Microbulbifer sp. GL-2: one gene and its partner. The protein of the gene in region 1 interacts with the protein of each later gene in a pairwise test. Links are inferred from orthologs where the notes say so. Each region holds a gene or a part of one and is shown on either strand. Other genes may lie near its edges.

Region 1 (4,739 bases):
CCTGCGCTCTGTCGGTAAAGCAGTAAAGGCCAAAGAGGTTGAAGTTGATGAAAACCTGCGCTCGCGTAGTGCCGTGATGCGGGTTGCGGAAAAGCTGTCAGGGAACTGAGGGGTATGCGCGGCAAAACACTGGTTGGTTTGGGGTGTTTGTGGCTGGCAGCAATAACCTCGGCTCTATCTGTGGTTTATTCCACTCAGCACAGCAGGGAATTAACCGCTGAGCTGGGTAGAGCGCAAAAAGCCCAGGATGAACTGCGCTACGAGCAGGAACGTTTGTTGTTGGAGCGGGGAGCCTGGTCTGCCTATAGCCGTGTTGAGAAGGTAGCTCGAGAAGAGTTGAAAATGCATGTACCAACGCCCTCTGATCAGGTGTTGGTAATACTCGATTGATTTAAACGCGGTGTGCTTTATACGAGTTGGTGCGGGAATTTAATGCACCTGTGGGCTTTGAATACCAGTCACTGGAATAAACATAAGAATTTTACGTTAAAAGCGTTTTTTGGGACGTAGTGTTCAAGCCGCGTTCCCAAGGAAATAGACCTCAGGGTGAAAATATAACGCCAACTGGAAAGATATGGGCGCAGTCAAGAAAGAACAGGTTCAACCGGGAATTGCCCGCTGGCGTTTTGTGCTGGTGGCAGCTCTGTTGTGCCTGCTTGCTTTGGCTCTGATATTACACCTGGCGCGCCTACAGGTTGTTCCTGCCACAGAGCGCGGTTACCAGTTCCTGCAGGATCAGGGGCGCGCGCGTACTATTCGCAGTGAGGAAATTGCCGCTTACAGGGGCTCCATAGTCGATCGTAATGGCGAATTACTGGCAGTCAGTACACCGGTACACAGCCTGTGGGCCAATCCGAAGCTCCTGAGTGGTAGCAGCGCCGAGAAGATAAGCCAATTAGCCAGGGCCCTGGAACTAAGTCCAGTTAAGCTCGCCGCGCGTCTGGAAAAATATCGCCATAAAGAGTTCATGTATCTCCGTCGCCACCTGACACCAGAGCAGGCTGACAAGGTACTCGATCTGGAGCTTTCTGGAGTTTTCAGCAAAAAGGAATACCGGCGTTTCTATCCTGCTGGCGAGGTGATTGCGCAGGTTTTGGGCTTTACCAATATTGATGATCGCGGCCAAGAAGGGCTTGAGTTGGCTTACGACAACTGGCTTTCCGGTCAACCTGGTGCTCAGCAAGTGGTCAAGGATCTGAAAGGCCGCACTGTGCAGGAACTGGCGATCCAGCGGGAGGCGCAGCCGGGCCAGGACTTGCGCCTGTCGATCGATATGCGCCTGCAGTATCTTGCCTATCGGGAGCTGAAGCGGGCTGTGGCAGAAAATGGTGCCGCCTCTGGCTTTATGGTAGTTCTCGATACCCTCAGTGGCGATGTACTGGCTATGGCCAATCAACCTTCTTTCAACCCAAATAATCGCCAGGGTGTGAAAGCAGCGGCCATGCGGAACCGTGCCTTGATCGACCAGTTTGAGCCCGGCTCTACCGTAAAGCCGCTTACTGTGCTGGCAGCCTTGGAAAGCGGTCGCTACCAGCCTCATACCCAGATCGATACCAGCCCCGGCTATATCCGTGTACCAGGCAAAACCCTGGTGGACCCGGTAAATTACGGCAAGCTGGACCTGACACGGATTATCACCAAGTCGAGCCAGGTGGGAATCACAAAAATTGCTCTGGACTTGGAACCAAATACAGTGCGCGAACTCTTTTACCGCTTGGGTTTGGGGGAGACGGTTGGCAGCGGATTTCCCGGAGAGACAGCGGGTATTCTACCCAGCCGCAGCCGCTGGCATCCAATCGAGCGGGCTACTTTTGCCTTCGGCTACGGTTTAACAGTAAATGCAGTGCAGTTGGCTCAGGCCTATAGCGTACTGGCTAATGCGGGGCTTAAGCGCCCGATTTCTCTGGTTTTGTCTGGGGATAAAGCTGACGTTGAGCCGGAGCGAGTGATTGATGGCCCGTTGGCAAAGCAAGTGACGGCCATGCTGGAGACGGTGATTGGTGCCAGTGGTACCGGCCGTCGTGCGAAGGTCGAAGGTTATCGCGTGGCGGGTAAGACCGGCACGGCGCATAAAGTTGGTCGCAGTGGTTATGAGGATAGTCGCTACCGCTCGGTATTTGCGGGCTTTATACCCGCCGACAAACCGCGTCTTGCCGCGGTTGTAGTGATTGACGATCTCAGCCATGACAAATATTCCGGCGGTGAAGTGGCCGCGCCGGTGTTTGGGGCGGTGATGGCTGGGGCCATGCGACTGCTACAGGTGCCGCCAGAACGAGTAGAGCCGGCGGAACGGCGGCTGGCCGCGCAGCTAAGCGAGAGGGGTTCAAAATCGTGATTCAGCGCGAAAAACAGTTTATTGGTTTACAGGAATTAGTGCCCGGTTATGCGGGTATTCCCGATATAGCCGTTAGTGGTGTTGCCCTGGATAGTCGCAAAGTGAAAGCCGGCGATGTATTTATGGCGCTGCGCGGTTCTGTGGTGGACGGGCGCGAATATATTGATGCTGCGATAGAAGCGGGTGCCGCTGCGGTACTGGCTGATGGTGACAAACTGGAATACAAAAGCCGCGGCGATACTCAGGTGGTCAGTGTACCAGGGCTGGCCAAGCGAGTCGGTGAGATTGCTGCCCGTTTTCACGGTAATCCCAGTGGTGAGATGCATCTTGTCGGAGTGACCGGCACTAACGGTAAAACTACCTGCGCCTACCTGACCTCCCAATTGCTGGCCCATCACTTTGGTAGTGCTGCTGTGATTGGCACAATCGGTAATGGCATTTGGAATGATAGTGAGATCGAGCTGCAAGAGACTGGACTTACCACACCTGACCCTGTTCGCTTGCAGGCAGACTTTGCCGATTACCGGGACCGTGGAGTGCGTGCGGCGGCAATGGAGGTTTCTTCCCACTCGCTCTCTCAGGGGCGAGTACATGGGCTGATTTTTGATACGGCCATCTTTACGAATTTGTCCCGTGACCATTTGGATTATCACGGCAATATGGTTGCCTACGGTGCCGCCAAGGAAAAACTGTTCGGCCTGCCGAAATTGAAGCGCGGCATTATTAACCTGGATGATCCCTTTGGAGCCCAACTGGCGGAGCGCTGCAAATTGCGAGGTCTGCGCGTGCTGACGTACGGATTACAGGCCGGTGACCTGCATGTGACCGATCTACGCCGCCATGAAAAGGGCTTCTCTGTTGAACTCGACTCACCCTGGGGGCGCGGTGAATTGAACGCGCCGTTGATCGGGGATTTCAATATTTACAACGCTCTTGCGGTAGTGGCGGCAGCGGCGGCAGCAGGCATGCCTTTTGAGGAAATCCTTAACGTTTTCCCCGCAATTAAATCGGTGCCTGGCCGAATGGAGCGAGTACAGGTAAAAGGTGCCGATGAGGTTGGAGTGCTTGTGGATTACGCCCACACCCCCGATGCCCTGCGCGCGGCACTGGCGGCGGCCCGTCCCTACTGCCGGGGCAATTTGTTATGTGTATTCGGCTGTGGTGGAGACCGGGATACCGGCAAGCGCGCTTCAATGGGGCGCATAGCTTCGGAAATGGCTGACCGCGCAATTGTGACCAGCGATAACCCGCGCAGTGAAGAGCCACAAAAAATTATTGACGATATTCTCGAAGGCGCCGCCAGTAATATCGAGGTGGAGATTGATCGTGCTAAAGCGATTGCCCTAGCTGTTGCTGCGGCGGAGCCAGGGGATATTGTCCTGATCGCAGGCAAGGGGCATGAGGATTACCAAATTATCGGCAGTAAAAAAATTCACTTCTGTGACCGTGAGCAAGCTGCGGCGGCTCTGCGATTACGTGCGGGCAAGCCAGAGCAAGCCGAGGGTATAGAGGGGAAAACCCAGTGATCAGGTCGCTGTCTCTGCTGGAATTACAAAAACGCTTTGGTGGCGAACTGATTAATGGTTCTGTCGAGTTCTCACAGGTGTGTACTGATACCCGGAAGCTCAATCCCCAAGCCCTGTTTGTGGCATTGGTGGGTGAGAACTTTGATGCGCATGATTTTGTCGGCGAGTTGGATGGCCAGGTGTTGGGGCTGGTGGTAGACCGCGAAGTGTCCAGTTGCAGTCTGCCACAGTGGCGAGTGAAAGATACTACGGTGGCGTTGGGCCAAATTGGCATGATGTGCCGCGAGCAATTTCAGGGGCCGGTAATCGCTATTACTGGCTCCTGCGGCAAGACCACTGTCAAGGAAATGCTCTCGGCTATTTTTTCCCTTCGCCATACTCCCTGCGTGACCAGGGGTAATTTGAATAATCAGTTCGGCCTGCCGATGACACTGTTTGGAATTTCAAATCGGCACGACGTGCTGATTCTGGAAATGGGAGCCAGTGGACCAGACGATATTGGGTACTTATGCAGTGTTGGCAAGCCCCTGGTCAGCGTCGTCAACAATGTGATGCCTGCCCATGTAGAGGGTTTTGGCTCGGTGGATGCCATTGCCAGGGCAAAAGGGCAGATTTACACCGGGCTGGAAATTGGTGGTACTGCAATTATCAATACTGACGATAACTATTCTGACTATTGGCGAGGGCAGATACCCGAAGGTGTGCGCATTTTAGAAGTGGGTCTCGCCAATCAATGTGCGCTATACGCTGAAAATATTGAGTTGGATAAAACCGGCTGTGCTGCGTTTGATTTGGTTATCGAGGGTGTTAGACACCCGGTCAAATTGAAATTATTGGGTGAGCATAATGTGCACAATGCCCTGGTTGCCGCCGGTTGC
Region 2 (8,132 bases), 1.7 Mb from region 1 along the record:
CCTGGTCAACCCCTGGCGCTGCGCTGCTGGCCACCAGCCTTACTGGTATTCCCATTGCCGAGGCGATTGGCGCTTTCGTATTCAGCGCCCTATTAACCTTACTGGTTGGATTATCCGGAGCCTTTGACCGGGTGGCGCGAATGGTGCCAGCCCCCATAGCCAGCGCCATGCTCGCGGGCATATTGCTGCAGTTCGGCCTGTCCGTGTTTACATCCTTGCAGGCCCAGCCACTACTGGTGGGAACTATGCTGCTGGCCTACATGATCGGGCGGCGTTGGGCACCGCGATACGCCATTATCCTGGTATTGGTGACAGGGGTCTTGGCCTGCTGGGTGTTACAGCTGATCGCCCTTGAACAGATCCGCTGGCAGGCGGCCCGCCCGGTATGGGTTACGCCGGAGTTTCACTTCCCTACTCTGATCGGTGTGGGACTGCCCCTGTTTATCGTTACCATGACCTCCCAGAACCTGCCCGGCGCTGCAACCCTGGCCGCCAGTGGCTATGGCCGAGTGCCCATTTCTCCAGTTATTAGCGGCACGGGCCTGACCTCCCTTTTACTGACACCATTTGGCGGCTTTGCCTTTAACTTGGCGGCAATTACCGCGGCCATTTGTACTGGACCAGAAGCACACTCCAACCCAGAAAAACGCTATACCGCCGGTATTGCCGCAGGCATCTTCTACTTGCTGGTAGGATTGTGCGGTGCCAGTGTAGTGGCATTATTTAGTGCTTTCCCCAAAGCACTGATCGCAGGTCTCGCAGGTTTGGCGCTGATAGGCGTAATTGGCAACAGCCTGGCCGGGGCTACCGCTGAACCGGATAATCGCGAAGCGGCAATCATTACTTTCCTGATCAGTGCTTCCGGAATCAGCCTGTTTGGCATTGGTGCCGCCTTTTGGGGGTTGCTTGGCGGACTCGCCTGTTACTGGTTTTTTAAACACGGGAATTCATGAACCTCAATGGGCCTTTACGAGAAAATCAAAATGGACCTACAGCGAGGGCGCTTCCCCCCAGGGCAGGTTCTGACGCAGGTCGAGCTCGCTGCACTCTACGAAGTAAGCCGCATTCCAGTGCGCGACGCCCTATCCAAACTCAAAAATGAGGGCTGGCTGACTCCTCACGGCAAGCGTGGTGTCGCTGTACCCCAGTTCGACCCTGTTGAAGTGGAAGATCTCTACCTGATGCGCATGCACCTAGAACCACTACTGCAGACACTGGCGCTGAACAAGCTCAATGCGGAGATCTTGGGACGCGCCAAAGACATTCTCGATTCCATGGAAGCCAACACCCAGCTCTCTGCCGAACAAATAGGCAACCTGAATTGGCAATTCCATGCCTGTATTTACGCGGCCGCCGAACGGCCCACGCTATTTTCGACAGTGGAGCAATTGCACCGTCAGTGCGAGCGCTATATCGGATACCAGTCCCGCAACCTGCAATACCAGAATACAAGCCAGGAAGAACACCTCGCTATTCTCAGTGCCCTGCAACAGGGGAATGGGGAACTCGCCACCACACTACTGACACAGCATATTGAGGCCGCCGGCAAACTTCTGGTGGGCTACCTGAGTCAACCCCAATCCTAAAGCGACTCCCTCTGTTCCCACATAAGTACGGAAATCACTTGAAACTGCAATTTGATATGATGGCCGCCAATTGCGGCTGCGGGGTTTCTGCAGCCCTATGGAGAGCTGGAGTAAATTCCCTATGAGTCACAGTCTCGGCCGCGGCGCCTATCCCAACACCCGCCTGCGTCGCCTGCGCGCAAAAGATTTTTCCCGCCGACTGGTGCGGGAAACCCAGCTCAGTTGCGATGATCTGATCCTTCCGCTATTTGTGATTGAAGGCCGCAACGAAACCCAAAAAGTGGCATCCATGCCGGGAGTGGAGCGTCTGAGTGTGGATTTGCTGGCAAACAAAGCGAAATCACTACTGCACTTGGGCATCCCCGCTGTGGCTCTGTTTCCTGTGGTCGACCCTTCCGCAAAATCAGACTGCGCCAGTGCCGCCTTCGATGCCGATGGCCTGGCCCAGCGCGCAGTAAGCGAGCTAAAGAATGCAGCACCGGAATTGGGAGTGATTACAGATGTGGCTCTGGATCCCTTTACCAGTCACGGCCAGGATGGGCTGATGGATCACAGTGGCTATATCGTCAATGACGAAACTGTAGAAATATTGGTACAGCAGGCCCTTTCCCACGCAGCAGCTGGCGCAGACATGGTGGCACCTTCAGACATGATGGACGGTCGCATCGGCGCCATCCGCCAGGCTCTGGAGGGAGCAGGTCACACCAACACCCTGATAATGTCCTACGCGGCCAAGTACGCTTCGGCCTACTACGGGCCCTTCCGCGATGCGGTGGGCTCAGCCGGCAATTTGAAAGGTGGCAATAAGGCCAGCTACCAGATGGACCCAGCCAACTCCGATGAAGCCCTGCACGAATGCGCCCTGGATCTGCAGGAAGGTGCGGATATGGTGATGGTGAAGCCCGGTATGCCCTACCTGGATATTGTGCGCAGGGTAAAAGACGAGCTGCGAGTGCCCACCTTCGCCTATCAGGTGAGTGGGGAGTACGCCATGCACTGTGCTGCATTTGAAAATGGCTGGCTGCAGCGCGAGGCCGTAATTTTGGAATCTCTACTGGCCTTCAAGCGCGCTGGTGCCGACGGCATCCTCACATATTTCGCCGAGGAAGCCGCGCAGCTGCTGCAAGGCTGAATATCGCCTCACTGGCGCGCGAGCTTATAAACCGCGCGCCTTGGCTCAGGGCCACTGGTCTTCAAGAGCCGGCCCTATTGGCTGCGCCTCCTCCACCGGGACACCACTGGAATCGGGCTCATAGGATTGATCCCGGGGAAGCTCGAGAGGTTCCTCCTGATAATCCGGCTCACGACCAAACTCCTCCGCGTCATCACCGCGCAGCTGTTCCTGCATCTGGCGACGGCGCTGGTCACGCAATTGCTGCTCGCTGGGGTCTATTCCCCAACCGGGAGTCATCTTTTCCCGTGGTGCCGCCTCAGAGCGCCCGTTGCCAAACAGGTTGCGGAACCAGCGCCAGCGATCGCGACCCTGGCACTCCGGTGCCGGTTGCAGGTGGGTCTCGTAGGAGAAGGGGATTTCATAACCACCGCGGCAGTAATCGGGGTCCATATACTCACCGCGCGCATTCACCGATTTCAATTCCACTCCCCGTGGTGGTTCCACCAATCCGTGTTCGTGGGGCAGCTTGCGCATAATTTCAGTCCAGATCGGCAAGGCGCCAGTTGAACCGGTGAGGCGGGTGCGCTCGTTATCATCGCGCCCGAGCCAGACTACCGCGGTGACCTCCGGGGAAAAGCCGGCAAACCAGCTATCGCGGTTGTTATTGGTCGTTCCGGTCTTGCCCGCAAAAGCCACACTGCTGGGCAGACGCTTGGCGGACCTGCGCCCGGTACCCTCGCGCATGGCCTGCTCAAGGCCCCAACGCAGCAGATAGGCAGGAACTGCATCGACTCCGCGGTGGGCACGGCGGCGGAAGTTCTGGACCCGCTCCCCATCGGCATCGGAGACGGCCAGCAGGGTACGTGGCTGTATTGTCTCACCACCATTGGCGATCGTCTGATACATACTCGCCACTTCAAATGGGGTCATTTCCACAGCGCCCAGCAACATCGCCGGCACTTTTGGCAACCTGGTTTCCACCCCTAGGCGGCGGATGGTCTGACGTACATTTTGCAAGCCCAGGTCGAGCCCCAGATGCGCAGTGGCCAGGTTGTACGACTTTGCCAGCGCTATATACAGCGGTACCTGGCCGTGGGCGCGTTTGTCAAAATTCTGCGGCATCCACACATCGCCATCAGCTTCTTCAATACGCACTGGTGCATCATCAATCATAGTGGCCAGATTGTACTCTTCAGGGCGCTCCAGCGCAGTGAGAAAGACCGCCGGCTTGATCAGAGAGCCAACCTGCCGACGGGCCTCTAGGGCGCGGTTAAAGCCAGGGTAATCCGGATCGCGGTCCCCAACCATGGCCAGCACATTACCACTGTGATTATCCATCAGCACTGTTGCTGCCTGCAGAGAATTTGCCTTGATACCGCGGTCTTTTTCCAAACGCTGTACGCCGTTACTGATCGCCTCTTCAGCCAGCTTCTGCACCGAGGGTGCCAGGCTGGTGTAAACCCTCAGTCCGGCAGTTCGCAGTTCTTCATAGGAGTAGTAAGGGCGCAACTCCAACAACAGGCGTTCAGTAAAAGCCGGATAGGGATTCTGTGCAGTCACTCCACCCTTTACCACCCCCAGGGGTTTTGCCGCATAAAGTTCGAATTGGGGCTGGGTAATCAGCCCTTGCTCACGCATCAACTCCAATACGGTATTGCGACGTTTTAATGCGCGTTCAGGGTGTCGCCAGGGGTTGTAGTAAGAAGCACCCTTGGCCAAGCCCACTAATAACGCCACCTGATGTGGCTCAAGGGTATCCAGGGGCTGCTGGAAGTAAAATTCCGAAGCGAGGCCAAAGCCATAGATGCCGCGAGCGCCCTGTTGACCAAGCCACACCTCATTGATGTACTCCTGCAGGATGTAGCCTTTGTCGTAGTGGATCTCCATCAACACCGACATCAGCGCTTCGTTGATTTTGCGTTGCAGACTCGGCTTGTGATCGAAGAAGATATTTTTCACCAACTGCTGGGTGATGGTGGAACCACCCTGGACCAGCCGCCCAGCCTTTACATTGGCTACCATGGCACGGGCAATACCGCGGGGAGAGATACCGAAGTGGTGCAGGAAATCCTGGTCCTCGACGGCGATCAGGGTATTCGCTACTAGGGGGGGGATATCGTTAAAACGCACCGGATTACGATCATCACCACCTCCGAGCAGGGAGCCAATATTGGCTGCATCCAGGCGGAATTCCGCTATGCGCTGGCCGTCACTATCGCGCAGGTTGCTAATTTCATCATTGCGCAAACGGAAGGAAATCACCGCCGCCGGTTCACGACCATCGGAGTGAATAAAGTCGCGGCGCCAGACCATATAGTCCATACCTTCCTGAGACCAGGAACCAGGCTCGCTAAGAGTTTTCTGCTTGCGATAATTGAGCGCGGCAAACTCGGAGACAAGCTCACCCGGATGCATCGCCATACCCTCACGCAGGACCAGGGGACGAGCATACACTCGCGCCGGCAGTTGGTACTGGCGGCTGTCCAGTCTCTCGCGCAACTGCACATCCAAATAGGCCATATAGCCAGCGAGGGCGAGACCACCCATCAGGGCCAGCAGGAACAGGAATTTGAGCCAGCGATATCGTCTCTTCGGTGTTGACGCTTTGCTGCGCCGGCGTTTCATCGATGCCATAAAAAAAGTGGTATCCAGCTGCCAACTTGGTACATCAATCGACAACGAAGCGCAGGTGCCCTATCGCTATCAGGGGTAGGATACCAGCAGGTGGCAGCTCCACTGGTATCTTGCCTCCGGCACCCGAACCGGTGCCTTTGGGGTACATCCCTGAACCGCCACACTTCAACGCCGGGCAGTGGATACTGGCCGGTCGTCAATAGAGGTGCTACTCGCACCTGTTCGTGGATTGACCACAAGTGTGCCCCATTAGTTCATATTGAGGCTTAGGGCGCCTTTATAAACGCTGTCCGATTGAAGTCAAACCCATCACCTTGCACTTGCCGTAATCAGAGCCATAATGCGGCGGAAATCTAGACAAAAAACCCGAAAAGGATAGACATGCACCAATACGATCTCTACGGCATTGGCGCCGCCCTGCTGGACACGGAAATCGAGGTATCCGACGAGGATCTATCGACCCTCGGTGTTGAAAAGGGAGTTATGACCCTGGTGGACGATACCCGGCAGCAGCAACTGGTAGATGATCTACAGGACCACCTGATAACTGCCAGGCGCGCCTGTGGCGGATCAGGTGCCAATACCGTGATCGCCTCCAGCTATTTCGGCCTGAAGGCCTTCTATTCCTGTAAAGTCGCCGCAGATGAAAATGGCGACTTCTATCGCAGCAATCTCGGTGCGGCCGGAGTCGACTACCCTGCCAGCCTGCAGGAAGCCGATGGCGGCACCACCGGCAAGTGCCTGGTACTGATCACACCTGATGCAGAACGCAGTATGAATACCTACCTGGGTATCAGCGAAAAGCTGTCCGTGGCAGAGCTGGACCAGGAGGCACTGGCATCTTCCCGCTGGGCCTACATCGAGGGCTACCTGGTCTCTTCTGATACCGGCCGCCAAGCGGCGATTACCCTGCGTGAACAGGCGCAGCAAGCCGGCGTAAAAACCGCCCTGAGCCTGTCCGACCCGGCCATGGTACAGTTCTTTGGCGAAGGCCTGAGAGAGATGATTGGCGGCGGTGTGGATATGCTGTTCTGCAACCGCGATGAAGCGCTTGGCTTTACAGGAACCGACTCTCTGGACTCCGCCGCTGAGGCCTTGCGCGACTACTGCCTCAGTTTTGCCATCACTCTTGGCGCCGATGGCGCATTGCTATGGGATGGCACCCAGCTCCAGCGCGTGACCAGCCCAGAGGTACACGCTATCGACACCAACGGCGCCGGAGATATGTTTGCAGGCGCCTTCCTTTACGGAATCAATCGCGAAATGGGCTTTACCGAAGCGGGGGAACTTGCCTGCCGTGCCGCCGCTCAGGTCGTCAGCCAGTATGGCCCTCGCTTACAGGCAGAACAGCATTCCGAACTGCTCGCAACCGTTATTTAAAAGGAAGTCTGCAGGCGATCATGTGGTCGCCTGCAGGGCCTAAAGACCCTCAAACTCTCCAATCTCAGGCAGCCCTGTAGCAGCGGCAATGCCGAAACCCTGAGCGTAGTCCACTCCCATCAGGCAGAGCCGCTCCATCAGTTCCGGACTCTCAACATATTCAGCGATGGTGCTGATACCCATGCGCTTGGCCAGGTGATCTATGGTGCTCACCATCGCGCTGTCGATTTCATCTTCCAGCATATTGCGCACAAAACTTCCATCAATCTTTAAATAGTCTACCGGTAGCTGACGCAAGTAGGCCAGGGAGGAGACACCGCGGCCAAAATCATCCAGAGCAAAACTACAACCGGCAGCGCGCAGCTTATGAATAAAGATCAGTGCGCGCTCCAGGTTGTTGATAGCACTGGTTTCGGTAATCTCAAACTGTACCCGTGAAGGGGTTACCCCAGCCTCTGTGAGCTCCTGCAAAACGAAATCGGCAAAAGTCTCATCACCCAAGCTGATACCGGAGATATTAATTGCATAGCTGGTACCGGCAATGCCGATATGCTGCTCCTGGGCCATATAATGGAATACCTTACGGATTACCCAACGGTCGACTTCCTCAATCAATCCGTAGCGCTCTGCTGCCGGAAGGAATAGACCCGGCGAAATTACCCCACCATCGCGGCCTAGCATGCGCACCAGTATCTCAAAGTGATGCACCTTGCGCTCCCCCTTGAGGGACACCACCGGTTGTCGATATAGAATCAGGCGATCCTCGCGCAAGGCAGCGTGGATTTCTGCCACCCAGGTGGTTTCACGGCGTTTCTCCAGCGACTTACGCGAGTCACCGAATAACTTTACCCGGTTACGCCCCTGCTCCCGGGCAGAGCAGCAGGCATCATTGGCTGTAGCAAGTAACTGACTGGCATTGGGGGTAAAACGATCCACACCAACCACACCGATCGAAACTGCAACGCGGTTGTCATTACCCAGCCAATGGAATCTGAATTCCTGCACAGATTCCCGCAGACGTGCCACTACGCGCCCACCCTCTTCCAGAGTGCAATCCCGCAGCAGGATTGCAAACTCATCACTGCCCACTCGAGCAAACAGGTCGACACTGGATAAACCCCGCTGCAGCAGGGCTACCAGCTGAACGAGTAATTGGTCACCAGCGACAAAACCGAGAGTGTCGTTAATTACCTTAAACTGGTAAACATCCAGGTACAGCAGCACATGATACTGGCGTTTATCGACACACTGGGACAGGAGCTTTTGCAGCTCGCTTTCAAAGTACTGGCGGTTTGGCAGGCGAGTAAGGGCATCGTGGCTGGTCTGCCAGCTGAGGCGTGTGGAGATCCGCCGGGCGGCGGAGGTATCCCTCAACACCAGGACATAATGTGTTAATACGCCGGCACCCCATAGTGCCA

Evidence for each region.
Region 2: the proteins of GL2_RS11805 (region 1) and mrcB interact in binary tests that used the Escherichia coli proteins (3 or more experiments, as listed by UniProt). The link is inferred for Microbulbifer sp. GL-2 from one-to-one orthologs.

What each region holds. Positions count from the first base shown.
Region 1 is NZ_AP019807.1:2,708,388-2,713,126, forward strand. The notes cover bases 1-2,954. They hold GL2_RS11805 (penicillin-binding protein 2), read left to right. Parts: upstream 1-574; coding sequence 575-2,335; downstream 2,336-2,954. Other genes in these bases: rsmH (16S rRNA (cytosine(1402)-N(4))-methyltransferase RsmH), read left to right, coding at 1-109; ftsL (cell division protein FtsL), read left to right, coding at 115-390; GL2_RS11810 (UDP-N-acetylmuramoyl-L-alanyl-D-glutamate--2,6-diaminopimelate ligase), read left to right, coding at 2,332-2,954. In the rest of the region: more of GL2_RS11810, read left to right, coding at 2,955-3,861; murF (UDP-N-acetylmuramoyl-tripeptide--D-alanyl-D-alanine ligase), read left to right, coding at 3,858-4,739. UniProt on the Escherichia coli protein: Essential cell division protein that catalyzes cross-linking of the peptidoglycan cell wall at the division septum. Required for localization of FtsN.
Region 2 is NZ_AP019807.1:1,006,472-1,014,603, forward strand. Bases 2,550-5,658 are described here. They hold mrcB (penicillin-binding protein 1B), read right to left. Parts: upstream 5,335-5,658; coding sequence 2,764-5,334; downstream 2,550-2,763. Other genes in these bases: hemB (porphobilinogen synthase), read left to right, coding at 2,550-2,718. Outside these bases: GL2_RS04445 (benzoate/H(+) symporter BenE family transporter), read left to right, coding at 1-953; GL2_RS04450 (GntR family transcriptional regulator), read left to right, coding at 984-1,586; more of hemB, read left to right, coding at 1,708-2,549; GL2_RS04465 (adenosine kinase), read left to right, coding at 5,716-6,714; GL2_RS04470 (EAL domain-containing protein), read right to left, coding at 6,754-8,132. UniProt on the Escherichia coli protein: Cell wall formation. Synthesis of cross-linked peptidoglycan from the lipid intermediates.